Regions from separate parts of the Bradyrhizobium sp. CCBAU 45389 genome, predicted to be linked through region 2. Evidence: riboswitches for the same ligand, from Rfam matches in the RefSeq annotation. Region 2 holds a riboswitch; the other holds the start of a gene.

Region 1 (15,365 bases), 160 kb from region 2:
GGCTGATCTCGGGCTGGTAGGGCGTATACGCCGTGTACCAGGCCGGGTTCTCCAGGATGTTGCGCTGGATCACCGCGGGGAGGATCGTGCCGGAATAGCCTTGGCCGATCAGCGAGGTGAAGACCTGGTTCTGCGCGGCGAGCTCGGCCATATGCGCGATCGCCTCGGTCTCGCTGAGCGGCTTGCCGAGATCGAGCGGCGATGCCTGCCGGATCGAGGCCGGCAGCGTCTCCGCCATCAGCGCGTCGACGCTTTTGGCGCCGACCGTTTCGAGCATTGCGGTGACATCGCGCACTGATGGGCCGATGTGGCGGCGAACGAAACTGGCGGCGGTCTCGCCGCTGGATTTACGGTGCGCGGTCATCGCCTGCTCCATCGTCCTTAAGCCGTGTGGGCCTTGTAGGCGGCTTCATCCATGAGGCCGCCGAGCTCGCTCTTGTCGGCAATCTTGATCTTGAAGAACCAGGCCGCGCCCTGCGCGTCCGAATTGATCAGCGCCGGCTCGGCGGCCAGCGCCTCGTTGGCCGCGAGCACTTCGCCGGTCATAGGGGCGTAGACGTCGGAGGCCGCCTTCACGGACTCGACCACCGCTGCGGCTTCCGCCTTCTTCAAGGTGCGGCCGACCTTGGGCAATTCGACGAACACGACGTCGCCGAGTTGCTGCTGCGCGTAGTCGGTGATGCCGACCGTGGCGGTATCGCCGTCGATGGCGAGCCATTCATGGTCGGAAGTGTACAGCGTCGTGGTCATTGTCTCGTCCTCAGCGTTTGTAGGTGTTTTTCACGAAGGGCATGGCGGCGACTGCGAGCGGCAGGCGCTGTCCGCGCACCTCGGCGAAGAGTTTTGTGCCGAGCGCGCTCAGGCTCACAGGCACGTAGCCCATCGCGACCGGCGCACTCAGGCTCGGGCCGAACCCGCCCGAGGTAACCTGTCCGACCGGCTCGCCGCCCGCGCTATCGGCAAACAGCAGCGCGCCCTCGCGCACCGGCGCGCGGCCCTCGGCACGCAGGCCGACGCGGCGGCGGGATGCGCCGTGATCGAAATGCGCCAGAATCTTTTCCGCGCCGGGGAAACCGCCGGCACGGGCGCCACCGCTGCGGCGGCTCTTCTGCACCGACCATTCCAGGGCGGCCTCGACCGGCGTGGTGGCGGTGTCGATGTCGTGGCCGTAGAGGCACAGGCCAGCTTCCAGCCGCAGGCTGTCGCGGGCACCTAAGCCGATCGGCAGCACGTCCGGATTGTCCAGCAGCATCTTGGCAAGGCGTTCGGCATCGGCAGCGGGAACCGAGATCTCAAAGCCGTCCTCGCCGGTGTAGCCGGAGCGCGAGACGAAGCACTTGATGCCGGCGACCTCATGCGGGCCGGCGTCCATGAACTTCATGGCCGGGGCCGCCGCACAGAATTTCGCCAGCACCGCTTCGGCCTTCGGGCCCTGCAATGCGATCAGCGCGCGGTCGGCGAGCGAATCGATGATGCAGTCGTCCGAGAGATTCGCGCGCAGATGCGCCTCGTCCTCGGCCTTGCAGGCGGCGTTGACAACCAGGAACAGGTGATCGCCGAAATTGGCGACCATCAGGTCGTCGAGGATGCCGCCATCGGCATTGGTGAACTGGGCGTAGCGCTGCCGTCCCGACGCAATCGCGACGATATCCTGCGGCACCAGCCGTTCCAGCGCGCGGGCGGCGTCCTCGACCTTGCCCGATTTCGGCCGAAGCGCGATCTGGCCCATGTGGGAGACGTCGAACAGGCCCGCGGCGGCCCGGGTATGAAGGTGCTCCTTCAGCACGCCCGCGGGGTACTGCACGGGCATGTCATAGCCCGCGAACGGCACCATCTTGCCGCCAAGGGAGACATGGAGGCTGTGGAGGGGCGTACGTCTAGGGGAGTCTTGGTTGTGCGCTAGCATCTTAAGGGGCCCTCGGCGGTTCCCCGGGGACGATTCCCCGATGGACACCAGTCGAAGCCCCATCTGTCGCTGTGCCTGAGAGTATTATCCCGTCGGCGGACGCAGTCCGGGCCTCAAGCCCGTCGGCGCCTCTTTCCAGATGCTGTCAAAGCCACGCGGTCCTTTTGCCTGAGAGTTTCCGGGGCGGTTGCTCCTTCGGCGCCGGCTGCCTAAAGCCGGTCTCTCCCGACGTGGCCGTACGATACAGATGGGTACAGACCACAGGGTAGCCAAGCCTGTCAACGCGACTTCAGCGGCTTTCAACGGGATTGAGCGCCTGCGGCAACCCTCTGATCTGCTTGCACAGTTTCTGGACAGCGAAGCTGGCCTTGTCTAAAAGCGCTTTGGCCCGCAGATATCAGCCTTAATTTCCGGTTTGGACGGCGGGAGCGGGCCCAAGCACACCCGATTGGATGAACATGAGCGGCGTCAACGAGATCAGGTCGACCTTTCTGAACTTCTTTGCCGAGAACGGCCACGAGATCGTGCCGTCCTCGCCATTGGTGCCGCGCAACGACCCGACGTTGATGTTCACCAATGCCGGCATGGTGCAGTTCAAGAACGTCTTCACCGGCGTTGAGAAGCGGCCGTATCAGCGCGCCACCACGTCGCAGAAATGCGTGCGCGCGGGCGGCAAGCACAACGACCTCGACAATGTCGGCTACACCGCACGCCATCTCACCTTCTTCGAGATGCTCGGCAACTTCTCGTTCGGCGATTACTTCAAGGAGCGCGCGATCGAGCTCGCCTGGACGCTGATCACCAAGGAGTTCGGGCTGAAGAAGGACAAGCTGCTCGTCACGGTCTATCACACCGACGACGAGGCGGCGGGCCTGTGGAAGAAGATCGCCGGCTTCTCCGACGACCGCATCATCCGCATCCCGACCTCGGACAATTTCTGGGCGATGGGCGACACCGGCCCGTGCGGCCCGTGCTCGGAGATCTTCATCGACCGCGGCGAGCACATCTGGGGCGGACCTCCGGGCTCGCCGGAAGAGGACGGCGACCGCTTCCTCGAATTCTGGAATCTCGTGTTCATGCAATACGAGCAGGTGACGAAGGAGGAGCGCGTGGATCTGCCGCGTCCCTCGATCGACACCGGCATGGGCCTGGAGCGCATGGCCTGCATCCTCCAGGGCGTCGAGAGCGTGTTCGAGACCGACCTGTTCCGCCACCTGATCGACGCGACGTCGTCGGCGCTCGGCAGCGGGCCGCAGGAGCAGACGGTTGCCTCGTTCCGCGTCATCGCCGACCATTTGCGCTCCTCCGCCTTCCTCGTCACCGACGGCGTGCTGCCCTCGAACGAGGGCCGCGGCTATGTGCTGCGCCGGATCATGCGCCGCGCGATGCGCCATGCGCAGCTGCTCGGGGCCAAGGAGCCCTTGATGCATCGCCTGGTCCCGGCGCTGGTGCGCGAGATGGGCCAGGCCTATCCCGACCTGATGCGCGCCGAGAAGCTGATCGAGGAAACGCTGCGGCTGGAAGAGACCCGCTTCCGCAAGACGCTGGCGCGCGGCCTTGCCATCCTCGACGAGAAGAGCGCGTCCCTGAAGAAGGGCGACATGTTCGACGGCGACGTCGCCTTCACGCTGTACGACACCTACGGCTTCCCGCTCGACCTGACGCAGGACGCGCTGAAGTCGCGCGGCATCGGCGTCGACCAGGCCGCGTTCACCGACGCGATGGAGCGCCAGAAGGCCAAGGCGCGCGAGTCCTGGAAGGGCTCGGGGGAAGCTGCCTCCGAAGCGATCTGGTTCCCACTGCGCGAGAAGCTGGGTGCGACCGAATTCCTGGGCTACGAGACCGAGAGCGCCGAAGGCGTGGTCTCCGCGCTGGTCAAGGACGGCCAGGAAGTCGCCAGCCTCAAGGCGGGCGAGACCGGCGCGCTTCTGCTGAACCAGACGCCGTTCTATGCGGAGTCCGGCGGCCAGGTCGGCGACACCGGCGTGCTGACGGGTGAGGGCGGCATCAAGTTCCGCGTCACCGACACGCAGAAGAAGCTCGGCGATTTCTTCGTCCACGTCGGCACGGTCGAGAGCGGCGAGCTCAAGCTCGGCACCGCGCTGCAGCTCGAGGTCGATCATTCCAGGCGATCGTCGATCCGCGCGCATCACTCGGCGACGCATCTCATTCATGAGGCGCTGCGCCAGGTGCTCGGCGACCACATCGCCCAGCGCGGCTCGATGGTCGCGCCCGACCGCCTGCGCTTCGACTTCGTGCATCCGAAGCCGATCACGGCGGAGGAGCTTGCCCGCGTCGAGGACATCGCCAACGACGTGGTGCTGGAGAACGACGAGGTCACGACGCGCGTGATGGGCGTGGATGAGGCCCGCGAGGCCGGGGCGCGCGCGCTGTTCGGCGAGAAGTACGGCGACGAGGTCCGCGTCGTCTCCATGGGCAGGACCGCGCGCGAGCGCGGCGCCAATGCGCTCGGCTGGTCGGTCGAGCTCTGCGGCGGCACCCATGTCAAGCGCACCGGCGACATCGGCCTGATCACGCTCACGGGCGAGAGTGCGGTCGCCTCGGGCGTGCGCCGCATCGAGGCGCTGACGGGCAACTACGCGCGAAAACACGCCAACGAGACCATGGCGCTGGCGAAGACCGCCGCGAACGAGCTGCGCACCTCGATCGACGACGTGCCGGCGCGCATCGCCGCGCTGATGGAGGAGCGCAAGAAGCTCGAGCGCGAGCTGTCCGACGCGCGCAAGAAGCTCGCCATGGGCGGCGGCGCATCCGGCGGCAACGGCGCTGCGAGCGGCGTGCGCGAGGTCGGCGACGTCAAGCTGATGGCGCGCGCGGTCGAAGGCATCGAGATGAAGGATCTCAAGGGCCTTGCCGACGACGGCAAGAAGCAGATCGGCTCGGGCGTCGTCGCGATCGTCGGCGTCACCGAGGACGGCAAGGCCGGCGTCGTGGTCGGCGTCACGCCGGACCTCACCGCGCGCTTCAACGCCGTGAACCTCGTCCGCGTCGCTTCCGAGGCGCTGGGCGGCAAGGGCGGCGGCGGCCGGCCCGACATGGCGCAGGCCGGCGGTCCCGACGGCGCCAACGCGACCGCGGCGCTGGCGGCGATCGAAAAAGCGATGGCAGGCGCTTAAGGCCACCATGGGCCTCGTTCCGCGAGGACGTGGGCCTGGCGATCCCGACTTGCGGGATCGCCTCTACGAATTGCTGGAGCACGACCCCCTGGCCTATTCGGTCGGGTCGCGCTTCATCCAGCTGATCATCGCCGTCATCGTGCTCAACGTGGTCGCGATGATCCTCGCCTCGGTGCCGGAGTTAGACGCGCGGTTCGATGCGCTGTTCAGCGCAATCGCGGTCCTCGCCGTCATCGTGTTCGCGCTGGAATATCTGGCGCGGCTGTGGACGGTGGCGGGGCACACCCAGCGCAGGGGCTCGGCGCTGTCCGACCGGCTCTCTTATGCCTTCTCCGCGCTCGGCATCATCGACCTCATGGCGTTCCTGCCGGCTGCGATCGTGCTCGCCACGGGCCGGCACGCGACGCTGGCCGGGCTCGGCGTGCTGCCGTTCTTCAAGCTGATCCGCTATTCGCCGGCGATGCGCTCGCTGCTCGCCGCGGTGCATGCCGAGCGGCGCGCGCTGATCGGCTGCATCGTCATCCTGATCGGCGCGGTCCTGACCTTTGCCTCGCTGCTCTATGCCATCGAGCGCGACGTGCAGCCGGACAAGCTCGGCACCATCCCGCAGGCAATGTGGTGGGCGATCGTGACGCTCGGCACCGTCGGCTATGGCGACGTCGTGCCGGTGACGCCGCTCGGAAAATTCATCTCGACCTTCGCCATCATCAGCGGCTTCGCCATGATCGCGCTGCCGGTCGCGATCATCTCCTCGGCGTTCGCCGAAGAGGTGAAGCGGCGCGATTTCGTCGTCACCTGGGGCATGCTGGCGCGGGTGCCGCTGTTCTCGCATCTGTCCGCGGCGGAGATCGCCGACATCATGCGCCTCCTGCGCGCCCGCACCATCGAGCAGGGCGAGATCCTGGTGCGGCGGGGCGATGCGGCCTCGTCGATGTATTTCATCACCGCCGGCGAGGTCGAGATCGCGCTGCCGAGCCAGCAGGTGCGCCTCGCCGACGGCACCTTCTTCGGCGAGATCGCACTGCTGCACAAGACCAAGCGCAGCGGCACCGTCACGGCGACGCGCAAGACGCGCCTGCTCGTGCTCGACGCCCAGGATTTCCACGCTTTGATCGCGCGCATGCCGACGCTCGCCGATCACGTCCATACCACCGCGAAGGCGCGGCTCGCCGACAGCGGCGATCTCGCGGCGGCGGAGCTGGCGCAGGCTGAGAGGGACGACACGGACCGCTGAGCGGTCAGCCCTTCTTCAGAAACACATAATCAGCCGAGTAGGGCGCGCTCTTGAACTCGCCGGCCTTGTCGCAAGAACCCTCGAGCTTGCCGCCATGGGTGTTGATGCGCTGGACGGTGGTGACGGGCGTCAGGGTGCCGCTGCCGCGGCGGGAGGCGACTTCAAGCTTCAGCCAGGGGATATCGGCAGCCGTTGCGCCGGGCGCGTTGCCGATGGCCTTGCCGACGACGGCGCTGCCGTCGGCGAGCTCCCAGTTCGGGCCGGCATAGTGGCGGCCGACGGTCTTGCCCTCGGAGAGAAGCGTTGCGACCGGTTCGCGGAAGGCCCAGGCGAGCTTGCCGTCGGCGGCGGCCTTGCACTCATAGACCTGCGCGCCCTCGGCGTGGACGCTGAGCACGGCGGTCTCGCCAGGTGCGGCGATGGCCTCGGGGAGCGGATCGGCGGCGGCCGGCCCGGCCATTACTGTGAGCAGCATCAGGCAGGGGACGGCAAGCTTGGTCGACATGGTCGCATCTCCGCGCGAGGGGTCTCAAAAAAAGGGCCGCGCCCAAAGGCGCGGCCCGTGATGATGTCTGGCCCAGTCGGGCAAAATTGCGGTCGGCTTACGCCGCCATCGCCTTGACCAGGTTCTCGGCGACCTTGTCGAGGAAGCCGGTGGTCGAGAGCCAGCGCTGGTCGGCGCCGACCAGGAGCGCGAGGTCCTTGGTCATGTAGCCTTCTTCAACCGTGTCGACGCAGACCTTCTCCAGCGTGGCCGCGAACTTCGCGAGCTGCGGGTTGTTATCGAGCTTGGCGCGATGCGACAGGCCACGGGTCCAGGCGAAGATCGAGGCGATCGAGTTGGTCGAGGTCTCCTTGCCCTTCTGGTGCTCGCGGTAGTGGCGGGTCACCGTGCCGTGGGCGGCTTCGGCCTCGACGGTCTTGCCGTCGGGGGTCAGCAGCACCGAGGTCATCAGGCCGAGCGAGCCGTAGCCCTGCGCGACCGTGTCGGACTGCACGTCACCGTCGTAGTTCTTACAGGCCCAGACATAGCCGCCGGACCACTTCAGCGCCGAGGCCACCATGTCGTCGATCAGGCGGTGCTCGTAGGTCAGGCCCTTGGCCTCGAATTCCTTCTTGAACTCGCGGTCGTAGATGTCCTGGAAGATGTCCTTGAAGCGGCCGTCATAGACCTTCAGAATCGTGTTCTTGGTCGAGAGATAGACCGGATAGTTGCGCAGCAGGCCGTAATTGAGCGAGGCGCGGGCGAAGTCGATGATGGAGTCGTCGAGGTTGTACATCTCCATGGCGACGCCGGCGCCCGGAGCCTTGAACACTTCCTTCTCGATCACGGTGCCGTCCTCGCCGACGAACTTCAGCGAGAGGGTGCCCTTGCCAGGGAACTTGATGTCGGTGGCGCGGTACTGGTCACCATAGGCATGGCGGCCGATGATGATCGGCTTGGTCCAGCCGGGAACGAGGCGCGGCACGTTCTTGCAGATGATCGGCTCGCGGAAGATCACGCCGCCGAGGATGTTGCGGATGGTGCCGTTCGGCGACTTCCACATCTGCTTGAGGTTGAATTCCTTCACCCGGGCCTCGTCCGGGGTGATGGTGGCGCACTTGACGCCGACGCCGACCTTCTTGATCGCCTCGGCGGCGTCGATGGTCACCTGATCGTTGGTGTGGTCGCGGTACTCCATGCCCAGGTCGAAATACTGCAGTTCGACATCCAGGAACGGGTTGATCAGCTTGTCCTTGATGTACTGCCAGATGATCCGGGTCATCTCGTCGCCATCGAGTTCGACGACGGGATTGGATACCTTGATTTTTGCCATGTTCGGGGAAGCCCTCTTGGGAACGGCGCTGGTCGCGCCAACGTGAATATCCGCCGCCTCTTAGCACCTGATAGCAGCGGGCGAAAGCCAAGTGATTATGCACTTTTAGCTCATCCAGCTTCCCCAGATGGGGAGCGGGGCCTGACACCACGGCTGGGGCGGGGGTGAGGTTTCAAGCGAGATTCAAAAGTCGAATCCAACCCGTTATTTCCCTTGAGAATTTTGTCAGGACAGGCAAACGACAGGCGGGCAGCGCCGGCCGGCCCAAGACCGACTCGAAAAGGCCGCCTTGAATCATTTCCTAAGGCGGCCTTGCCAAGGCCTTGAGAGACAGTGTGAAAGCGAAGCGAGATGTCGGGGACTGACAAGAGCAAGACGGGCCTTTCCCTCGACGGTCCCATCGTCATCCTGGTCGAGCCGCAGCTGGGTGAAAACATCGGCATGGCTGCGCGCGCCATGGGCAATTTCGCCCTCGGCGCCTTGCGCATCGTCAACCCCAGGGACGGCTGGCCCAACATCGCGGCCCAGCGGGCGGCGGCCGGTGCCGACCACATTCTGGAAAAGGTCGAATTGTTCGACACGGTGGAGCAGGCGGTCGCCGACCTCGACCTCTTGTTCGCCACCACGGCGCGCCCCCACGACCAGGCCAAGCCCGTGGTCGGGCCGGAGGCCGCAGCCAGCGAGATCGCCGGGCACGTCGCGACCGGAGGAAAGGCCGGTATCCTGTTCGGCCGCGAGCGCTGGGGCCTGACCAACGAGGAGGTCGGGCTCTCCAACCGCATCATCACCTTTCCGGTCAATCCCGGCTTTGCCTCGCTCAACCTCGCTCAGGCCGTGCTGCTGATCGGCTATGAATGGTTCAAGCGGGCCACATCCGGCGAACTGCCGCACGCCATGCCGGAGCGCTCCGAGCGCGCCTCGCAGCACCAGATGCAGGCCTTCTTCGACAATCTCGTGCGCGAGCTCGACAAGGTCGAGTTCCTGCGGCCGGCCGAGAAACGCGACACCATGCTGGTGAACCTGCGCAACATTTTTAGCCGCATGGAGCCGACCAAGCAGGACATGCACACCCTCCATGGAGTCATCATGGCGATCGCGGAGGGGCGCAAGGGCCCGGCCAAGGGCGGCGTGCTCGACGGCGAGCAGGCGACGCGCCTGCGCGCGCTGCTGGCCGAGCACGGCCAGGGCGGCGGCGTGCCCGACAGCGGCTCCACCGTGCGCGGCCTCGCCCGCCTGCTCCGCCGCAACCCGACCGACGCCGAGCGCCTGCTCTGGCAGGCCCTGACCCGCGATCGCCGCTTCGCAGGTGGGTTCAAGCGCCAGACCCCTGTGGGACGCCACATCCCGGACTTCGTCTCGTTCCCGCACCGGATCGCGATCGAGCTGGTGAACCCCGGCGAGGGCGAAGCCATCGCCGCCGACCGCGCAGGGCGGCGGACCTGGCTCGAGGCGCGGGATTATCGCGTGCTCGACATCCGCGCGGCGGATGTGGAGCGGGATCTTGAGGCGGAGTTGGTGCGGCTGCAGGGGATGATCGAGCAGGGCAGTTAGGTCTCGTCGGGCGCAGCTCTCGTAGGGTGGGCAAAGGCGCATCGCGCCGTGCCCACCACTCTTTGTGTCGGAGAGAGATGGTGGGCACGCTTCCGCCTTCGCTCTTCGAGCTACGGCGGACAAGTCGCTTTGCCCACCCTACGGCACCGCGCTTGTGGCTGATCCACGCCACGCACTATTACCCGAGCTGCACGCCAACGCCGCAACCAAGGGCTGTGCAGAGGCGCAATCGGTTGCTATGATGTCCCTGGGAATTGAAATGGGGACTGCATGTTTGGAATGGTGGGCCGCGCACTCGTTGGTGCGGCAGCAAGCTTAAGCGCGTTGGCGCTCACAATCTTGATCGAAGTATTGCCTGCCCGAGCGGAAATGCCCCTGGCCGCAAAATGCAACGCGCTCGGCAACATCACGCTCGATGATCGCATTGCGGGCTGCACCGCCATCATTGAGGCTGGGAAGGCCATGCAACAGAGCGTGATCGCGGCGCACTTTCGCCGTGCCATGCTTTACCGCCAGAAAGGTGAGGTCGGCCTTGCGATCGCGGACTACAACGTGATCATCGAACGCGATCCGGGCAATCTGAACGCGCGTCTTCAGAGAGCTGCTGCACAAACCGCGAGGCGACAAACCGACGCTGCGCTTGCCGACTACGACAAGGTCATCGAGCTTGATCCCAAGGCTGTCTATGCCCGCCTGGGGCGCGCTCGAATCTACCAAGCCAAAGGAGATATGGTCCGCGCTATCGCTGACTATGATCAAGCCCTCCTGGTCCATCCGGACAATGTCATAGCGCTTGTCGACCGAGGTCTCGCTTTCATCCGCAAGGGAGACCTGGATCGTGCCATGGCTGACTGTGACCGAGCGGTCGAGCTGAGCCCGCAAACCGGCGGGGGCCAGTTGTGTCGCGGTCGGGTCTACTTCGCCAGGGGCAACAAAGAGCTCGCATTGGCCGCACTCGATCAAACCATGCAGATCAAGCCAAGGAGCGAGGAATTCTATTTCTTTCGCGCAGAATCCTTCCTTCAATTGGACGAGTTCACCCGCGCGTTCGCCGATTATGACCGGATCATCGAGCTCAACCCACGAGGTCGCGCTGTCTACCTCTGCCGGGGTGTCGCCTATGCTCGAAAAGGCGACTACGACCACGCCATTGCCGATTTCACACAGGCAGTTCAGCTCGCCCATCGGGATCAGGGAAGCCCAGGCGAGGGGACGCATCAGATTCAAGGTCAAGACGCCGATCTCGCTTCAGCGTCTTTTGATGGTGGCACAACTGCACCCGGCTGGGGGGACGGTCCTGCATTCCGCGCTCGGGGAACTGCGTACTCCGCACGAGGAGACCTTGATCTGGCTATCACGGACTATGATGAGGCGATCCGCATCAATCCCAAGGACAAGGACGCACTCGGGCTCCGCGCCAACGCGCACAAGGCCAAGGGAGACTTCGACCGTTCGCTCGCGGATTACGATCAACTCGTGCAGCTCGATGCCAAGGATGCGCGCGCCTATTTTCATCGTGCGAGGCTCTATTGGCAGATTGCTTCATTCGCCAAATCGTTGGCTGACCTCGATCAGGCGATCCAGCTCGATCCAAAGAATGCCTACCCGGTCTTATGGCGCGAAATTGTTGCAAGGCGCAGTGACCAGCCGAGCCAGCTGGGCGAGGCGGCAAAACAGCTCGACGCGGCGAAATGGCCCGCGCCGGTCGTCAATCTCTTCCTTGGCACGATGACGCCGGAGCAAGTGCGCGGCGCCGCGGACGATGCCGACCCGGCGAAGAAGAAGGGGCAGGTCTGCGAGGCGAATTTCTATGTCGCAGAGCGCGCCCTGCAGAGCGGCTCCAGGGAAGAGGCGTTGAAGCTGTTCGAGCAGGCTGCAGCCGATTGCCCGAAGACCTTTCTCGAGAAGCCGGCCGCCGACGTCGAGCTTGGCGCGCTGCGAGCGAGTCGCTGATCGAATGGGCGGGGTCTCGTAGCTCTCGTAGGGTGGGCAAAGCGTAGCGTGCCCACCGTGTCTATCGACGACGCCGAGTGAGAAATGGTGGGCACGGCGCTTCGCGCCTTTGCCCACCCTACGAGACCGAGTGTGTGGTTTGTAGGGTGGGTTAGCCGAAGGCGTAACCCACCACCCTTCAGCGAATGCCGGACGAAGTTGGTGGATTACGCCGGCGACTGCGCTGCGCGCAGCCGTGGCTAATCCACCCTACGCACCTCTCACCCGCGCCCGAGCAGCACGTCGCGGTCGACTGCAATCCAGGTCGTCTTCGCCACCGCCAGCAACCTGCCGCTTTCATCATGGAGCGCGGCGTCGGCTGTCCGCTTGCGGCCGTCGCGGCCGGTCGGCCAGGCCGTGATGATGCAGGGTTCACCAGGGCGCGGGCGGGCCTCGATCCGGGCGGACATCCGTCCCAGCAGGAGCGGCGTCTTGTCGTAGGTGCCGCTCTGCTGATTGCAATTGCAGGCAAAGCCGGTGGGACAATCGAGTGCCGACCAGAGAAATTCCGGCGCGACGCGGCCATCCTCGGCGGCCAAGTTTGGATCGGGCGTCCAGGTCGCCGCGAGAACGGCGTTCTGCGCACGACGCTTGAGCGACCCAGTGAAGATGCGCAGGCCGTCGCCTTGCGCACGCGCGGGACCGCAGACGAAACAGTTCGGCAGCGGATGCTCGTGCGGCTCGAACAGCGTCAGCAACTCGGCGGCGCGTGCTTCCTGCAAGCTGGCTGTCTCGAGCTGCGCGAGCTCGACATGCGCTGTTTGCCCGGTCGCAACGACCTTGGCGCCATCGCGAAGCTCCCATGAGCCGTCGGTTGCAGCGACCGCATCGAGCGGCGTGTCCAGGGGAGGCGGCGCGCGCAGCGTCACCTCCGTGGCCCCGGGAATGTGACGGGCGAGCCGGCCGCAGACATAACCGCCGTTGCCGGAGTTCGGAGGGCCGCAGAAGCGCCTGGCGATGATGATCTGAGGCATCGGATTTGTTCTCCTCGGTCCTCATAGCCCGGATGGAGCGGAGCGCAATCCGGGACGGTGTCCCGCATGTCGCTGCGCTCATGCGGGCTACGAAGTAAGAACCGTTACACCGCCTCGAGCTGATCCGCTGCGCGCTTCTTCTTCGCCCTGGATTGCCCGAGCAGGGGGCCTGCCGTGAGCGCGGCCGTATCGGCCACGCCCGGGTCGCGCGAGATCATCGCCGCGACGATGGCGCCGTCGATGATGAGGCCGAGCTGGTGCGCCAGCACCGCGGGGTCGCTGGAGCCGAGCTCGCCGGCGAGCTTCTCGATATGACCGAGCACGATCTTCTTGTGCTTCAGCGCGATGTTGCGGAATTGCTTGGCGTCCTTGTCGTGCTCGCCGACGGCGTTGATGAAGGGGCAGCCGTAGAAGCGCTCCTCCGCGAACCAACTCTTCAGCGCCGGAAAGATCCGCGTCAGCTTCGCCTGCGCGTCGCCGCCGCCCGCTTCCATGGCGCCGATGAACCATTCGCGCCACTGCTTGCCTTCGCTCTCCAGCACCGCGTTGACGAGGTTGGTCTTGGAGCCGAACAATTTGTAGAGCGTGGTCTTCGCCGTGCCGGCTTCCTCGATGATCGCGTCGATGCCGGTGGCGTTGATGCCGTTCTTGCAGAACAGATGCGTCGCGGCGCTCAGGAGGCGCCCGCGCGCGGATTCATCTTCGCCAGCGGCGGCGTGGGGCGAAGTCTTCTTCGATGACGTCTTGTTCAGTAAGGGCTTGGCCATGAGTCCAAACTTACCCGCAGCCGCGCCGCATCAGCAAGCCGCATCTGTTCCGCGCTGAAAAGATTCGCAAGGGGCAGACCATCTGCATCGCCTTTGAGCAAGCCGCCGCTGATCAATCCGCAGGCAGGGATCGGTAAACCGCTCCAAAGCTTCGCGTTTTGATTTTGGCCGGCTCTGGCACGCTCCATGCAAGGAAACAGACCGTTCGGTATCCTGCCGATTTCCACTTCTGCCAGGGAGAAGATTGATGACTGCCGTCGTTCAGAAGACAGTGCTGACGGGTTGCCTCGCACCCATCGACAAGAATGGCCTCGAGCAACTGATCGCCAATGGCAAGGCGAATCCGAAGGTCATCAAGACCTTGAAGTGCAAGACGGTGGCGGAAGGCAAATTCCGCCACGCCAACTACATCCGCAACCTGCCGCCCTATATCGTCGACGAGCCGCCGGGACTCCTGGGCGACGATACCGCGCCCAATCCGTCGGAGGCCTCGCTCGCCGCGCTCGGCTCCTGCCTTGCGGTCGGCCTGCACGCCAACGCTGTGCATCGCGGCTGGATCGTCAACAAGCTCGAGCTCGAGCTCGAGGGCGACCTCAACATCACCGCGGTCTGGGGCACCGGCGACATGTCGGACAAGCCCGTTGGTTTTACAGACGTGCGCGTGAAGGTCGACATGGAGTGCGAGGGCATCTCGCCTGACGAGATCAACGCGCTGGTCGCCCATGTGAAGAAATGGTCGCCGGTCGCCAACACCTTCACCCGCCCGGTCAATCTCGAGGTCGGCATCTAGCAGACAGCAATCCGGACAAGGTGCGGGAGACGATCATGGGTTCACTGGCTTTATCGCGGGCCGAAGTTTTGGATCAGCCCGCACCGTCCATTGCAGGGGAGGTGGCGCGGATCGCGCGGGAGCAGCTCGCGCCGCTCGCCGCCGGCATCGACGACGGCTCGATCTATCCGGCCGAGGTGCTGCGCGCGTTCGGCGCGGTCGGCGCCTGGGGCAGTCACATGCCCCTGGAAGGTCCCGCGGATCTGCGCTGCGCGATCGAGTCGATGGCGGCGATCGGCGAGGTTTGCGGCGCCACCGCCTTCATGGCCTGGTGCCAGAACACGCTGGTCTGGTACGCCGCCAATTCGACCAATCTGAAGCTGGCCAGGCGTTTCGGCGATGCCTTCTCGACCGGGCGCGTGCTCGGCGGCACCGGGCTGTCCAATCCGATGAAGAGCTTTTTCGGCATCGAGAAGCTCAAGCTGAAAGGGAAGAAGGTCGAGGGCGGCTACATCGTGCGCGGCGCGTTGCCCTGGGTCTCCAATCTCGGCCCCGATCATTTCTTTGGCACGATCTTCGAGCGCGAGGACGAGCAGGGCATCGCAAGTGGCGAGCCCGGCACTGTCATGTTCCTGGCCGATTGCTCCGACCCCGCGATCACGCTGACGCCGTGCAAGCCGTTCCTCGCGATGGACGGCACCGGCACCTACGGCGTGCAGTTCCGCGACGTCTTCGTGCCGGACGAGCTGATCCTCGCCGATCCCGCCGCGCCCTTCGTCAAGAAGATCCGCGCCGGCTTCATCCTGCTCCAGGCCGGCATGGCGCTCGGCGTCATCAGGGACTGCATCAACATCATGGACGAGGTGGATAACCCGCTCGGCCACATCAACCGCTATCTGCCGCAGCAGCCGGTGCATTTCCGCGAGCTCGCCGCCGAGCTCGAAGCGGAGACCATGGCGCTGGCGCGCGATCCCTACAACGAGGAGGAGACCTACTGGCGCAAGGTGATCGCGCTGCGCCTACGTGCGGGCGAGGCCAGCGTCGCGGCGGCGCATGCGGCGATGCTGCATTGTGGCGCCCGCGGCTACCTCAAGAGCCACCGCGCGCAGCGCCGCCTGCGCGAGGCCTATTTCGTCGCGATCGTCACGCCGGCCACCAAGCAACTGCGCAAGATGCTCGCCGAGTCCTGAGTTCCACGAGTCCACCCCAAGAAGACCT
Region 2 (15,365 bases):
CGGCCAGAGATCCAGCATCTGCGGACGAGGCGAGGCTCGTCATGAACGCGCGTCCTGCGTCTCAAGACGCATCGGCTCCGCGCGAAAATCGAGCAGCAGGATCCAGAAGCACAGCAGCGCGACGATGAGGAGGACAAAGCCGCCCTCCACCGTGTGCCCCGTGATCGAGACCAGGCCGGGAGCGAGGAAGCCGACGGTGAGCATGGCGGCGAGCGCCAAGGCCGGAAGGTCGGCGATGAGAACCGCGGCATAGACCGCGAGCTCGAAGAAGGCATATTCCTTGAGGCGCGGCGAGCTGACATAGAGCGCAAACATCGCGAGCACGGTGATGCGCGCGGCCACGTGGGGATGGTCGATCAGCCAGCGGTCGAGCCGCGTCAAAAGCGATCCCCCTGCCCGAACCGGTCCGCTGCCGACCGCGCGCAGGACGGATAGCACGAACGGCACGAGCACGAGCGCGAGTGCTGCGAGCGCATAGGTCGCGAACATCGCCGGCTTGCTGTCGCCGAGGCCGACCTGCTCCAGGAGGCTGCGCGCCAGCAGCAGCAGCGACGGATTGGTTTCCATGAGCTCGACGGCATGCTGATCGGGGATCTGCTTCGTTAGCACACCCACCCAGCTCGCGAACAGGTCGCCGTAGAACAGCTTCGAGATCAGGATCGGCAATGCGAAGCCGAACGCGGCCACCGCGATCAGCGCCAGCTTGCGCGCGCGCGGCAGCGGCAGGAAATAGAGCGCGGCGATCACGGGACAGAACACCAGCTTGAACGAGGTCACGAGACCTAGCAGCGCGGCGCCGCCGGCGCGCAAGGCGAAGCCGCGATCCTCAGCGGCGGATGCCGTCGGGCGAAGCAGGAGCCTCAGCGCGACCGCGGTCAGCAGGCCGCCCAGGATGGCGAAATTCCCGGACGCCCAGACCCATTCGAAGCCGATGAACGCGCCGAACACGCAGAGCAGCCTGAGCGCAACGTCGCGCGGGGTAGCTCGCGTCCGGCCAAGCCCCGGCAGGAGCAGGCCGCAGAGCACGCCGAGCACGAGATAGACGCCCATGTGATGAGCGACGAGGACGCCGCCGGCGCACACGGGGCGAAACACATCGAGCGTCACAGGCAGATAGGGGTAGGAGAACCTGGTGCCCTTCAGGTTCTTGACGAAGTAGGGATCGAGCCCATTGGCATAGGCATCGACCGCGGCGCAATTGACGCGAACGTCCCAGCCGTAATTCAGGGGAAGCGTGCCGTCGCTGACGAGATTGCCGAGCACCAGCAGCGCCGTCAGCCCGATCAGCCAGGCAAGCCAGGTGTTTCGCCGTGCCGTCATGTCGACCGAGGGGCCCAACCATCGTGCTACGTCGGACACTGCGAAATACCTTGTCTTGCCGGGTTCCGGGGCGCCTGCCGCAGCACGCCGTCAGGCCACAATGGACAGGATGAGTTTCGGATTCATCTCCCCGGTGCGCCGTCCGCGATCTTATGGTGAATGGCTGGTTGCCGGCGCGCGGCTGGGACGGCGGGAGTGACGGGCTACCTCACCAACTCGTGTCCGCCCCGCCCCTGCCTGACAGCCATCCCGAAACATGGGTTGTGCGTCGCAGCATGGACGTTAGAAAAAGCCCTGAATTTCAGAGGTGAGCTTCTTGTCCGACGTCAATGCCGACGATTGGGTGTCCTCGGGACACCGGCCCATGGGTTTTCCCGAATTTGTCATCGTGATCGCGTCCATCATGGCGCTGAATCCGCTCGCGATGGATATGATGCTGCCGGCGCTGCCCAATATCGGGGCGGCATTCAAGATTCCCGTCGCCAATCACCTCCAGCTGGTGCTGTCGACCTTCCTGATCGGCTTCGGCGTCGGCCAGTTCGTCATGGGCCCGTTGTCGGACCGATTCGGCCGCCGTCCGGTGCTGCTCGGCGGCATGGCGGTCTATGCGGTCGCGAGCGTGCTGGCGGTCGCCGCGCCCTCGTTCGAGACGCTGCTGCTGGCGCGCGCGCTGCAGGGGCTCGGCACCTCGGCAACGCGCGTGATCGCGACCTCGATCGTGCGCGACTGCTATGTCGGCCGCCGCATGGCGAGCGTGATGTCGCTGGCGATGATGGTATTCATCGCGGTGCCCGTGATCGCGCCGTCATTCGGACAGGCGGTGCTGCTGGTGACGGCCTGGCGCGGCATCTTCGTCGTGCTGATGCTCTACGGCCTGCTCGCGCTCGCATGGTGCGTGCTGCGGCTGCCTGAAACGCTTCCCGAATCGGAGCGCCGGTCGCTGGCGCCCGCCGACGTGCTCTCGGCCTTCCGCCAGACCGTGACCAACCGCCAGACCATCGGCTACGCGACGGCTGCCGGCAGCGTCATCGGCGCCCTCTTCGCCTACGTGTTCTGCGCCCAGCAGGTCTTCACCGGCGTCTACCATCTCGGTCACTACTTTCCGCTCGCCTTCGCCGCGATCGCGGCCGGCACGGCTGTGGCCGGATTCCTCAATTCGCAGCTGGTCGGACGGCTCGGCATGCGCGTGATCTCGCACGGCGCGCTGACGCTCTACACCGTGGTGGCGGGCGTGATGCTGCTGACGGAGATCCTCGGCGTGCTGCCGCTCGCGTTGTTCATGGTGCTCTCGGCGCTGATGATGTTCTCGTTCGGCATGATGGTCGCCAACTTCACTGCGCTCGCCATGGAGCCGCAGGGCCACATCGCCGGTACCGCGTCGTCGCTCTACGGCTCGATCACGACCCTGATCGGCATCGTGGTCGGCATGGCGATCGGCCAGAGCTTCGACGGCACGCTGCTGCCGTTCTCGGTCGGCTTCTTCCTGTCGACGCTGGCTGCGCTCGGAATCGTTCTGGTGGTGGAGAAGGGACGGCTGTTCAAGCCGCATCATCGTCCCGTGACGTGAGGAACTTCCCCGCCGCCTCCATGTTGTCCTGCAGCAATCGAGAGGATGGCGAGATGGAACCAAAGAAGAAGCCGGATCAGCCCGCGTGGAAAGTGGAGCAACCCGCTCCACAGCCAGGGCATTCCGAGGAACGGCCGGACACAAGTCTGCCATTCGCGAGTGAAGGGCTCGAGCAGGTGCGCGACAGCCACTGCTAGAGGCGGATCAAAGAAGTATTGCGCCATGGAAAACGGCGCCGCGGAGACCCGCGGCGCCGTTTTTTTTTCGGATGCAGGCGACAGCCTATTCCGACTTGTCGATGTTCCAGAACACCGGAGTCGCCGGGCCGTCGATCACACCCGTAAGCGACTTCCGCCACGCGCTCGGCGCCTGATATTGACCCAGCGGCATGTAAAGCACCTGGTCATAGGCTTCCTTCTGGATCTCGGTCGCGATCTTCTTGCGATCCTCCGCCGAGCTCGCGCGAACGAAGGCGTCCTTGAGTTGCTCGATCTTGGCGTCCTCCGCCCAGCCGAACCAGCCGCCCTTCCTGCCCTGGCCGCCGACGGCGACGTTGGAGATCGGGTTGTCCACGTCGGCGCTGACCCAGTTGGTGATGAACATGTTCCAGCCGCCCTCCTTCGGGGGCTTTTGGCTGGCGCGCCGGCTCACCACCGTCTGCCAGTCGGTCGCCTGCAGGTCGACCTTGAAGCCGGCTTCGCGCAGCTGCTGAGCCACCACGATCGGTTGAGCCTTCAGCAGCAGCACGTCGCCCGGCGCCATCAGCACGACCGGGGTCCCGTCGTAACCGGACTCGGCGAGCGCCTTCCTGGCCGCAGCCATGTCGCCGCCCTTCGCGAGGGTCTCGCCGCCAATGTCCGTCGCGAACGGCGTGTCGCAAATGAAGGCCGCAGCACAAGTCTTGTAGTATTTGGGGTTGCCGATCAGCGCATCGAGCACGTCCTTCTGCTTGATCGCCAGGAATGCGGCGCGGCGGACCTTGACGTTGTCGAACGGCGGATGAAGGAAGTTCATCCGCGCGCCCGTCTGGAATCCGAACTTGTTCAGGATCTCGATCTTGAGCTCCTTGTCGGCTTCGATGGCGGGCAACATTTCGATGGCGGGATATTCCATGAAATCGACGTCACCCGACTGCAGCGCGTTCAACGCCGTCTGCGAGTCCGGCATCGTAAGCCATTCGACGCGGTCGACCTTCACCACCTTGCCGCCGGTGGTCCAGTTCGCCGGCTCCTTGCGCGGCACATAGTCGGTGTTCTTGACGTAGACCGACTTCACCCCGGGCTGGAATTCACCCTGCACGAACTTGAACGGGCCGGAGCCGATCTGCTCGGGGATCTGCTTGTCCACCGGCGTTTCGGCAAGACGCTTCGGCATCATGAAAGCGACCCGCGAGGACGGCTTGCCGATCGATTCCAGCACGAGCGCGTACGGCTCCTTCAGCTTCAGCGTGATGGTCTTTGGGTCGGTCGCCTCGATGCTCGCGGTGAACAGCATCATCTGCTGCCCCATCCCGTCGACTTGAGCCCAGCGCTTCAGGGAGGCGACGCAATCTTCCGCGGTGACGGGCGTGCCGTCATGCCACTTCAGGCCGTCGCGGAGCGTGAAGGTGTAGGTCAGCTTGTCGTCGGAGATCTTCCAATCCGCCATCTGCGGCTGGCTCTTGAAGTTCGAATCCGTCGCGATCAGCGTGTCGTAGACCATGTAGCCATGGTCGCGCGAGATATAGGCGCTGGTGAAGATCGGATCGAGGATGCGCAGATCCGAATGCATCACGGCGGTGATGGTCTTGCCCGCGGCAAGAGCTGGCGATGCCAGTGCCGAAAGTGCCACGACCGAAAGTGCAAGTTTGGAGGCGAAGGCAAGACGTCCCCGGCGCATCATTTCGAACATCGAAGTTCTCCTGGCAGTTCTGTTGGCAGTCTTCTTGGTAGTGCTCTTGGCAGTTCTCCCGGCAAGCGGCGCCGCTGATGACAGCGGCGCCGCGCGATGGTCGAGAAGGCGCGATGGCGCGCCTTCCCCTTACTCGGACTTGTCGACGTTCCAGAACAGCGGCGTCGCCGGGCCGTCGAGCACGCCGGTGAGCGATTTGCGCCAGCCGCTCGGCAGCAGGTACTGCCCGAGCGGGATGTAGATCACCTGCTCGTAGGCTTCCTTCTGGATGTCGGCTGCGATCTTCTTCTGCTCGTCGATCGAGGGCGCGCGGACGAAGGCGTCCTTGAGCTGCTCGATCTTGGCGTCTTCCGCCCAGCCGAACCAGCCCTTCTTGCCCTGGCCGCCGATCGAGAGATTGGCGATCGGGTTGGCGACGTCGGCCGCGACCCAGTTGGTGAAGAACATGTTCCAGCCGCCTTCCTTCGGCGGCTTCTGGCTGGCGCGGCGGCTCACCACCGTCTGCCAGTCGGTCGCCTGCAGGTCGACCTTGAAGCCGGCCTCGCGCAGCAGCTGGGCGGCCACGATCGGCTGCGCCTTCAGCGTCGTGACGTCGCCAGGCGCCATCACCACGACCGGGGTGCCGTCATAGCCGGACTCGGCAAGCGCCTTCTTGGCTTCCGCCATGCCGTTGCCCTTGACCAGGGTTTCGGCGCCGACATCGGTCGCCAGCGGCGTGTCGCAGATGAAGAACGCGCCGCAGATCTTCTGGTACTTGGCGTTGCCGACGAGCGCGTCGAGAACGTCCTTCTGGTTCATCGCCAGCAGGGCCGCGCGGCGCACCTTCACGTTGTCGAACGGCGGATAGAGGAAGTTCATGCGGCCGAGGGTCTGGAAACCGAACTTGTTGGAGACCTCGATCGTGAGCTCCTTGTTCGCTTCCAGCACCGGCAGCATGTCGTAGGGCAGGTTTTCCATGAAGTCGATGTCGCCCGACTGCAGCGCATTCACCGCGGTCTGCGAGTCCGGCATCGTGATCCACTCGACGCGGTCGACCTTCACCACCTTGCCGCCGGAGGTCCAGCTCGCCGGCTCCTTGCGCGGCACGTAATCGGTGTTCTTGACGTAGACCGCCTTCACGCCCGGCTGGAATTCACCCTGCACGAACTTGAAGGGGCCCGAGCCGATCTGCTCGGGAATCTGCTTGTCCGGCGGCACCTCGGCGAGACGCTTCGGCATCATGAAGGCGACGCGCGAGGACGGCTTGCCGATGGAGTCGAGGACGAGGCCGTAGGGCTCCTTCAGCTTCAGCGTGATGGTCTTGGCGTCGGTCGCCTCGATGCTCGCCGTGAAGTCCATGAGCTTCTGGCCCATGCCGTCGACCGCGGCCCAGCGCTTGAGCGAGGCGACGCAGTCTTCCGCCGTCACGGGCGCGCCGTCATGCCATTTCAGGCCGTCGCGCAGCGTGAAGGTGTAGGTCAGCTTGTCATCGGAGATCTTCCAGTCCGCCATCTGCGGCTGGATCTTGAAATTCGAATCGGGGGCCACCAGCGTGTCGTAGACCATGTAGCCATGGTCACGCGTGATGTAGGCCGTGGTGAAGATCGGGTCGATGATGCGAAGGTCGGAATGCATCACGGCGGTAAGGGTCTTGCCGGCCGCAAGCACTGGCGAGGCCAGCGCCGTTGAAAGCGCGACGACCGACAGCGCAAGTTTGGAGGCGAGCGCGCGAGGCCCCCGGCGCATGAAGTTGGACATAAAAAGTTTCTCCTGACGTGAAACTGTTCAAAGGCAGGTTATTGGTTGAGCATCCGGTTCGTTCCTTGGGCGAACTAACCTCATGCAATGCCTTTATCTTTTCGAGACTTGCAGACAGTGTTGAGCGCGTCAATCCGGTTTCGTCGCAAGCCCTCGCGGCGCGCGCACGGGCTCCACAAAGATCGGTTTAGCTCTACAACGCTCTCCGCTTGTCCTGCCGCGCGCCGATGCAATGCGCGTTCCATCTTTCGCAGCTTGAGAGACATTGAGATGAATCCAGCCAATCTTCCCTTCGATTCCGAGGCCATGCTCGAGGGCCTGCGCACCTGGGTGGAATGCGAAAGCCCGACCTGGGACGCGAACGCGGTGAACCGCATGCTCGATATCGCGGCGCGGGACATGGCGATCATGGGTGCGACGATCGAACGCATCGCCGGCCGCCAGGGTTTCGGCGGCGTGATCCGCGCGCGCTTTCCGCATCCGAAACAGGGCGAGCCGGGCATCCTGATCGCCGGCCACATGGATACCGTCCACCCGGTCGGCACCATCGAGAAGCTGAAATGGCGGCGCGAGGGCAGCAAGTGTTACGGCCCCGGCATCTACGACATGAAGGGCGGCAATTATCTCTCGCTGGAAGCGATCCGCCAGCTGGCGCGCGCCTCGTTCACGACACCGCTGCCGATCACCGTGCTGTTCACGCCCGACGAAGAGGTCGGCACGCCTTCGACCCGGGACATCATCGAGGCGGAAGCCGCGCGCAATAAATACGTGCTGGTGCCCGAGCCCGGCCGCGCCGACAACGGCGTCACCACCGGACGTTACGCCATCGCACGCTTCAATCTCGAGGCGACGGGACGGCCGAGCCACGCCGGCGCGACGCTGTCGGCGGGACGTTCGGCGATCCGCGAAATGGCGCGGCAGATTCTCGCGATCGACGCGATGACGACGGAGGACTGCACCTTCTCGGTCGGCGTCGTGCATGGCGGCCAGTGGGTGAACTGCGTTGCTACGACCGCCACCGGCGAGGCGCTGTCGATGGCCAAACGCCAGGCCGATCTCGACCGCGGTGTCGAAAAGATGCTGGCACTCTCGGGCACCAACAACGACGTGACCTTCAAGGTGACACGCGGCGTGACGCGGCCGGTCTGGGAGCCGGATGCCGGCACAATGGCGCTGTATGAGAAGGCGCGCGGCATCGCCAAATCCCTTGGCGCGGAATTACCGCATGCGAGCTCCGGCGGAGGCTCCGACGGCAACTTCACCGGCGCCATGGGCATCCCGACTCTCGACGGCCTCGGCGTGCGCGGCGGCAATGGCCACACGCTGGAGGAGTTCATCGAGGTCGATAGCCTCGTCGAACGCGGGCGCTTGATGGCGGGATTGCTGGCGACGCTGGAATAAATTGAATCAACCTTGCACTGCACAATGCGTTGGCAGTCGCGGTCTAAATTTAGCCTTGTCTAAAAATGAGGCGTATCGTACTGCTCGATTGTCCACGCGACGATGCGGGAGAGATCGCAACGAAGGTATTCAGCTTTCGTTGCGACGCCGACGGAGCAACCGCCCCGGAAACTCTCAGGCAAAAGGACTGTATCGTCAGGACGATCTGGAGAGAGGCGGCGCGATTTCAGGCAATCGTGGCGTCCACCGAAGGGGATAGTCCGTTGCGTGATCCGCAGCGGATCAAGCTCTCAGGTAACCGTGACAGATGGGGCGCCGCCAACGGCCTTTGGCCGGCGGCCGACCTATCCTAACTCACGGGAGCCCCGAACCTGCCATGACCCATATCGCCATCATTGGCGCCGGCATCACCGGCGTGACGACTGCCTATGCCCTGCTCGAACGCGGCTACAAGGTAACGGTGCTCGACAAGCACCGTTATGCCGCGATGGAGACATCGTTCGCCAACGGCGGACAGCTGTCCGCCAGCAATGCCGAAGTGTGGAACAGCACCGCGACGATCCTCAAAGGCCTGCGCTGGATGTTCCGGCGCGACGCGCCGCTGCTGATGAACCCGCGGCCAAACTGGCACAAATATTCGTGGATGAGCGAGTTCGTCGCCAACATCGGCAACTACCGCGCCAACACCATCGAGACCACGCGGCTTGCGATCAAAGCCCGCAAGCATCTGTTCGAGATCGCAACGCGCGAAGGCATCGACTTCGATCTCGAGCGCCGCGGCATCCTTCACATCTATCACGACAAGGCGGGTTTCGAATCCGGCCTGCGCGTCAACGCGCTGCTGCAGGAAGGCGGCCTCGATCGCCGTCCAGTGACGCCGGAGGAGATCCGCGCGATCGAGCCGACGCTGCGCAAGGCGTATTATGGCGGCTTCTACACGCCGTCGGATGCGACCGGCGATATCCACAAGTTCACCCGCGGGCTGGCGGACGCCTGCAAGCGGCGTGGCGCGACCTTCATCCATGAAGCCGATATCGATTCAATCGCGCGCGCCGGCAGCGGCTTCGTGCTCGGCTGGGCCGATCTTGCTGCAAGCGATGCCCTCGCCTCCGCACGCGGCATGCTGAAGGCGGACGGGGTCGTGGTCTGCGCCGGCGTCGCCAGCCGCCACTTCGCCGCCCTCCTCGACGATCGCATCAACGTCTACCCCGTGAAGGGCTACTCGATCACCGTGCAGCTCGACACCGCCGAGAGTCGCAACGCGACGCCGACCGTCAGCCTGCTCGACGAAGCCGCCAAGATCGTCACCAGCCGGCTCGGTGCCGATCGTTTACGTGTGGCCGGCACGGCCGAGTTCAACGACTTCAATCGCGACATCCGCGCCGACCGCGTGCAGCCGCTGGTCGACTGGGTGCGCAGCAACTTCCCCGCCATCGAAACATCGCGCGTCGTGCCCTGGGCCGGGCTGCGCCCGATGATGCCGAACATGATGCCGGTGGTGCGCGCAGGAAGGATGCCGGGCGTGTTCTTCAACACCGGTCACGGCCATCTCGGCTGGACCCTGTCGGCCGCGACCGCGCAGATGATCGCTGGGACCATCGACGGCTGGCGCGGGCTCAATGCGCCGCCGACCGTGCCTTCACTGGGGGTTGAGCGTGAGCTGCATCATGCATCCTGAGTGGTTTGGACCGGACGCGGGGCGGCCTCTTGCGACCGCCCTGCCCTTGGCACACAATTTGCCCCGAAAAGTCGGCATCTCCGGCCGGCTTTCCAGCCCGAGTGACAGGCGCGCATGATAGACACGATCGAATCCACGGACGCCCCAGGGCCCCACAAGTTCCGCAGCCGGAGATAGGTGCATGCTAGGTTATCTCATTCGCCGCGTTCTGGCCGCGGTGCCCGTGATGGGCGTCGTCGCGCTGTTCGTGTTCCTGCTGTTGCGGCTAACGCCGGGCGATCCCGCCGCAATCCTCGCCGGCGACAACGCGACGCCGGAACGGCTCGAGCGCATCCGCGAATCGCTCGGCCTCAACGAGCCGCTGATCGTGCAGTTCATCACATGGGTGAACAAGCTGCTGCATGGCGACCTCGGAACCTCGCTGATCTCCAACCTGCCGGTCATGAAGATGATCGGCCAGCGCGTCGAGCCGTCGATCTCGATCGCGCTGTGCACCATCATCCTCGCCGTCATCGTCGCAGTTCCCTTAGGCGTGATCGCCGCGTGGAAGCACGGCACCTGGATCGACCGTTTCGTGATGGGCCTGTCGGTCCTCGGCTTCTCGGTGCCGGTGTTCGTGGTCGGTTATGTCCTGATCGAGGTCTTCGCGATCGACCTGCGCTGGGTGCCGGTGCAGGGCTTCCGGAGCATCTTCAACGGCTTCGGTCCGTTCTTCGAGCGCATGATCCTGCCGACCTGCGCCCTGTCCTTCATCTACATCGCGCTGATCGCGCGCATGACGCGCGCGGCGATGCTCGACGTGCTCGGCGAAGATTACGTGCGAACGGCGCGTGCGAAAGGCATCAACGAGGTTGCCGTGATGATGCGGCATGCGCTGCGCAACGCCGCCGTGCCCGTGATCACCGTGGTCGGCACCGGCTTTGCGCTGCTGATCTCCGGCGTCGTCGTCACCGAGAGCGTGTTCAACATCCCCGGCATCGGGCGCCTCACCGTGGATGCGGTGCTGGCGCGCGACTATCCGGTGATCCAGGCCATGATCCTGCTGACGTCGCTGATCTACGTCGTCGTCAATCTCCTCATCGACGTCGCCTACACCCTGCTCGATCCCCGGATCCGGTACTGAGGCAAGGACAAGAACAATATGTCAGTCGATACCCTTCCCCAGTCGTCCATTCCGATCACGTCGCCGCTGCGGCCGCGCTTCGGCTTCCTCACCTCGACGCCGATCATCGCCACGGCAACAGTCTTGCTCGCGCTAATCGTGGTGATCTCGATCCTCGCGCCGCTGATCGCGCCGCATGATCCGATCCAGCTTGCGCCGTCGCAGCGATTGAAACCGGCCTCGGCGCAATTCCTGCTCGGCACCGACGCCTACGGACGCGACCTCCTGTCGCGCGTGGTCTATGGCGGCCGCATCTCGCTGCTGATCGGCATCGGCTCGGCGATCCTGTCGATCGTCATCGGCCTTTCGATCGGCCTCGTCTCCGGCTTCTTCAAGCTGGTCGATTCCGTGATGATGCGCATCATGGACGGCCTGATGGCGATGCCGAGCATCCTGCTCGCCATCGCCGTGGTGTCGCTCTCCGGCGCCAGCCTCTGGACCGTGCTGATCGCGATCACGATCCCTGAGATTCCGCGCGTGGCGCGCCTGGTCCGCTCGGTCGTGCTGTCGGCACGCGAGGAGCCTTACGTCGAGGCCGCGATCTCGGTCGGCTCCAGCCTGCCGAAGATCATGTGGCGCCATCTGATGCCGAACACGATCGCGCCGCTGATCGTCCAGGGCACCTATGTCTGCGCCTCCGCGATCCTCACCGAGGCGATCCTCTCCTTCCTCGGCGCCGGCATCTCGCCGGAGACGCCGACCTGGGGCAACATCATGGCCGAGGGCCGCCAGTACTTCCAGATCAAGCCCTCGCTGATCTTCTGGCCGGGCCTTTTGCTCTCGATCGCCATCCTCAGCATCAACCTGATCGGCGACGCCGCCCGTGACGCCCTCGACCCCCGCATGAAGCAGCGGGAGGGGAAGTGATGCGAGTGGCACTGTCATTCCGGGGCGCGCCCCTTGGCGCGAGCCCGGAATCCATTTCAACGCCTGGACTGACGCCCGATGGATTCCGGGCTCGCGCTGCGCGCGCCCCGGAATGACGAGAGAGTTCGCATGACCAACCCTGTTCTCGACATCAACAACCTCGTCGTCTCCGTCGGCAAGAAGCCGAAGGGCGCCAACATCATCGACGGCATCTCGATCCAGGTGCGCGAACGCGAGACGCTGTGCCTCGTCGGCGAAAGCGGCTCGGGCAAGTCGGTGACCTCGCTCACCACGATGGGCCTGTTGCCGAAGGGCACGCTGGTGCCGACCTCCGGCAGCGTCAAGCTGGTCGGCGAAGAGCTGCTCACCGCGACCGACCGCCGCCTGCGCCAGCTCCGCGCGACGCAGATGGCGATGATCTTCCAGGAGCCGATGACCGCGCTCAATCCGGTGGTGCCGGTCGGCCGCCAGATCGACGAGGTGCTGCGCGCCCACACCAAGCTCGACGCGAGGGCGCGCAAGAAGCGCATCCTCGACATGATGGAGCAGGTCCGCCTGCCCCAGGTCGAGCGCATCTTCGCCTCCTACCCGCACCGCCTCTCCGGCGGCCAGCGCCAGCGCATCATGATCGCGATGGCGCTGGTGCTGGAGCCGAAGCTGCTGATCGCGGACGAGCCGACCACCGCGCTCGACGTCACCACGCAGAAGCAGATCCTGACCCTGATCCGCGACCTCCAGCGCGATCACGGCACGGCCGTGCTGTTCATCACCCACGACATGGGCGTGGTGGCCGAGATCGCCGACCGCGTCGCGGTGATGCGGCAGGGCCGCCTGGTCGAGACCGGTCCGCTCGAGACCGTGCTGCGCAATCCGACCATGGAATACACCCGCAACCTGCTGGCGTCGGTGCCGAGCCTGGTGCCGCGGCCGCCGCGCGAGGAGAGCCGCGAGCCCGTGGTGCTCGAGGCCAACGACCTCAGCAAGGTCTACAAGGAGCGCGCGTTCTTCGGCAAAGGCCGCGAGGTCGTCGCCGCCGACAAGGTCACGCTCACCCTGCGCAAGGGCCGCACGCTCGGCATCGTCGGCGAGAGCGGCTCGGGCAAGTCGACGGTGGCGCGCTGCATCGTCCGCCTGATCGATCCGACCTCGGGCGGCGTGCGCCTTGCCGGCCGCGAGATTTCCGACATCTCGCGCCGCCTGCTGCAGCCGCACCGGCAGAAGATCCAGATCGTGTTCCAGGATCCCTACCGCTCGCTCAATCCGCGCGTCAGCGTCGGCGAGAGCATCGCGGAAGGCCCGATCAATTACGGCGTCTCGCATGCCGACGCGATGAAGCGCGCCCGCGAGCTGCTCGAGCTGGTTGGGCTGCCGGCCGATGCAGTGTCGCGCTATCCGCACCAGTTCTCCGGCGGCCAGCGCCAGCGCATTGCCATCGCCCGCGCCCTCGCGCTCGATCCGGACGTGCTGGTCGCGGACGAAGCGGTCTCCGCGCTCGACGTCTCGGTGCAGGCGCAGGTGCTGGAACTGCTCGACGAGATCCAGAAGCGGCTCGGCATCGCCATCCTGTTCATCACCCACGATTTGCGCGTCGCAGCCCAGATCTGCGACGAGGTCGTGGTGATGCAGCACGGCCGCGTCGTCGAGCAGGGCCCCGCCGCCGAAGTGCTGACGCATCCGAAGGAGGCCTACACCAGGGCGCTGCTGGATGCCGCGCCGGGACGCAACTGGGACTTTGCGAACTTCCGGCCGGTGGCGGAGGGCGTGGCGGCCACCGCGTGATGTCTATCCGCGCGTGATGGAGTGGTGTGGAGCGCTATTGCCTCCGCACCGTCGTCCCGGCGAGGGGCCGGGACCCATACCGCGTGATTTATCGATCGCGGGTGGCGCTAGTCCCGAACGACCAATCTTCGCCAAACTTCTCCCTGGGGTTATGGGTCCCGGCCTTCGCCGGGACGACATCGAGGGTGTGGTTGGCGGAGCAGCTCACAACGCCCACCGCCCCGCAGCATTCCCAAAACGTCTTGACCCTATGCACGGCGCGATTGCTTCCCGCCTTGCTCTCCTCGCAAAGCCGGGGCTAACGTCGCGCACTCTTGATTGACCGGACTGGGTTGAATGACACGTATCGCCGTCGGCGGCTTCCTGCACGAGACCAACACTTTCGCGCCGACAAAGGCGACCTTTGCCGACTTCCAGCATGGCGGCGGCTGGCCGGCGATGACTGAAGGTGCCGACGTCTTGAAGGTGATGCGCCGCATCAATGTCGGCCTCGCCGGTTTCGTCGACAGTGCCGAGGCGAATGGCTGGGAACTCATTCCGACCATTGCCTGCGGTGCGAGCCCGTCGGCGCATGTCACCAAGGATGCCTTCGAGCGCATCGTGAAGGTCATGATCGATGGCATCGCCGCCGCGGGCCCGATCGATGCGGTCTATCTCGACTTGCACGGTGCGATGGTGACCGAGCATCTCGACGACGGCGAAGGCGAGATTTTGGCACGTGTGCGCCGCGTCATCGGCAAGGATGTTCCGCTGGTCGCAAGCCTCGACCTCCACGCCAACGTCACGCCTGCAATGATGGAGCATGCGGACGCGCTGATCGCCTACCGCACCTATCCGCATGTCGACATGGCCGACACCGGCCGCGCCTGCGCGAAGCATCTCGCGCTGCTGCTGAAGACCAGGCAGCGCCTTGCAAAGTCGTTCCGCCAATTGCCGTTCCTGATCGCGATCAGCTGGCAATGCACCAACGACTTTCCCACCAAGGGCATCTACGAGAAGCTCGCTGCTCTCGAGAACGATGCTGTTCCCACCCTCTCCTTCGCGCCCGGCTTCCCCGCCGCCGATTTCCGCGACTGCGGGCCGAGCGTGTTCGCCTATGGCAAGACGCAAGAAGAGGCCGACCGTGCGGCCGATGCCATCGTCAGGCTGATCGAAAGCCACGAGAACGATTTCGACGGCAAGATCTGGCTGCCCGACGATGGCGTGCGCCATGCGATGGAACTCTCGAAGAGCGCGAGCAAGCCGATCATCATCGCCGACACCCAGGACAATCCCGGCGCCGGCGGCGATTCCGATACCACCGGCATGCTGCGCGCGCTGGTGCGCAACAAGGCCAGCGCCGCGACCGGCGCCATCTACGATCCGGAGTCGGCGAAGGCCGCGCACGAAGCCGGCGTCGGCGCCACCGTGACGCTGTCGCTCGGCGGCAAGTCCGGCATTCCCGGCGACGAGCCCTATCGCGAGACGTTTGTGGTCGAAACACTCTCCGACGGCCGCTTCATCGCGTCCGGTCCTTACTACGGCGGCCGCGAGATGGAGATGGGGCCCTCCGCAGCCTTGCGTATCGGCGACGTCCGCGTCGTCGTCTCCTCGCACAAGGCGCAGCTCGCCGACCAGGCGATGTACCGCTATGTCGGCATCGAGCCGACGCAGGAGAAGATTCTGGTCAACAAGAGCTCGGTGCACTTCCGCGCCGATTTCGAGCCGATCGCGGAAAAGCTGATGATCTGCGCCGCCCCCGGCGCGATGCCGGCCGATACCGCGTCTCTCCCCTGGACGCGCCTGCGTCCGGGCATCCGCATCAAGCCGAACGGCCCCGTTTTCAACCCTCCTTCACGCTAACCGGACAGGAACCATGCCCACCATCGACCGCATCGACGGCTATGCCGACGAACTCACCGCTATCAGGCGCGACCTCCACGCCCATCCCGAGATCGGCTTCGAGGAAGTACGCACTTCCGGCA

What was found. A riboswitch is a leader RNA that binds a small molecule or an ion and turns the genes downstream of it on or off. The one in region 2 is predicted to bind glycine.
Region 1: another riboswitch for glycine. It lies ahead of gcvT (glycine cleavage system aminomethyltransferase GcvT); the one in region 2 lies ahead of XH79_RS33835 (D-amino acid dehydrogenase).

The regions. Positions count from the first base shown of each region.
Region 1 is NZ_LBIY01000097.1:41,203-56,567, forward strand. It holds gene gcvP (aminomethyl-transferring glycine dehydrogenase) at 1-364, opposite strand, end outside; gene gcvH (glycine cleavage system protein GcvH) at 382-750, opposite strand; gene gcvT (glycine cleavage system aminomethyltransferase GcvT) at 761-1,906, opposite strand; glycine riboswitch at 2,054-2,144, opposite strand; gene alaS (alanine--tRNA ligase) at 2,365-5,043, shown strand; gene XH79_RS33035 (cyclic nucleotide-gated ion channel) at 5,051-6,277, shown strand; gene XH79_RS33040 (DUF3455 domain-containing protein) at 6,282-6,782, opposite strand; gene XH79_RS33045 (NADP-dependent isocitrate dehydrogenase) at 6,880-8,094, opposite strand; gene XH79_RS33050 (TrmJ/YjtD family RNA methyltransferase) at 8,446-9,645, shown strand; gene XH79_RS33055 (tetratricopeptide repeat protein) at 9,916-11,598, shown strand; gene XH79_RS33060 (hypothetical protein) at 11,859-12,611, opposite strand; gene XH79_RS33065 (TetR/AcrR family transcriptional regulator) at 12,716-13,378, opposite strand; gene XH79_RS33070 (OsmC family protein) at 13,626-14,168, shown strand; gene XH79_RS33075 (acyl-CoA dehydrogenase family protein) at 14,204-15,337, shown strand.
Region 2 is NZ_LBIY01000097.1:200,328-215,692, reverse strand. It holds gene XH79_RS33865 (hypothetical protein) at 1-43, opposite strand, end outside; gene XH79_RS33860 (hypothetical protein) at 40-1,359, opposite strand; gene XH79_RS33855 (multidrug effflux MFS transporter) at 1,637-2,887, shown strand; gene XH79_RS33850 (ABC transporter substrate-binding protein) at 3,170-4,777, opposite strand; gene XH79_RS33845 (ABC transporter substrate-binding protein) at 4,907-6,514, opposite strand; gene XH79_RS33840 (M20/M25/M40 family metallo-hydrolase) at 6,785-7,915, shown strand; glycine riboswitch at 8,011-8,115, shown strand; glycine riboswitch at 8,119-8,224, shown strand; gene XH79_RS33835 (D-amino acid dehydrogenase) at 8,292-9,593, shown strand; gene XH79_RS33830 (ABC transporter permease) at 9,775-10,716, shown strand; gene XH79_RS33825 (ABC transporter permease) at 10,735-11,622, shown strand; gene XH79_RS33820 (ABC transporter ATP-binding protein) at 11,752-13,401, shown strand; gene XH79_RS33815 (M81 family metallopeptidase) at 13,738-15,243, shown strand; gene XH79_RS33810 (M20 aminoacylase family protein) at 15,257-15,365, shown strand, end outside.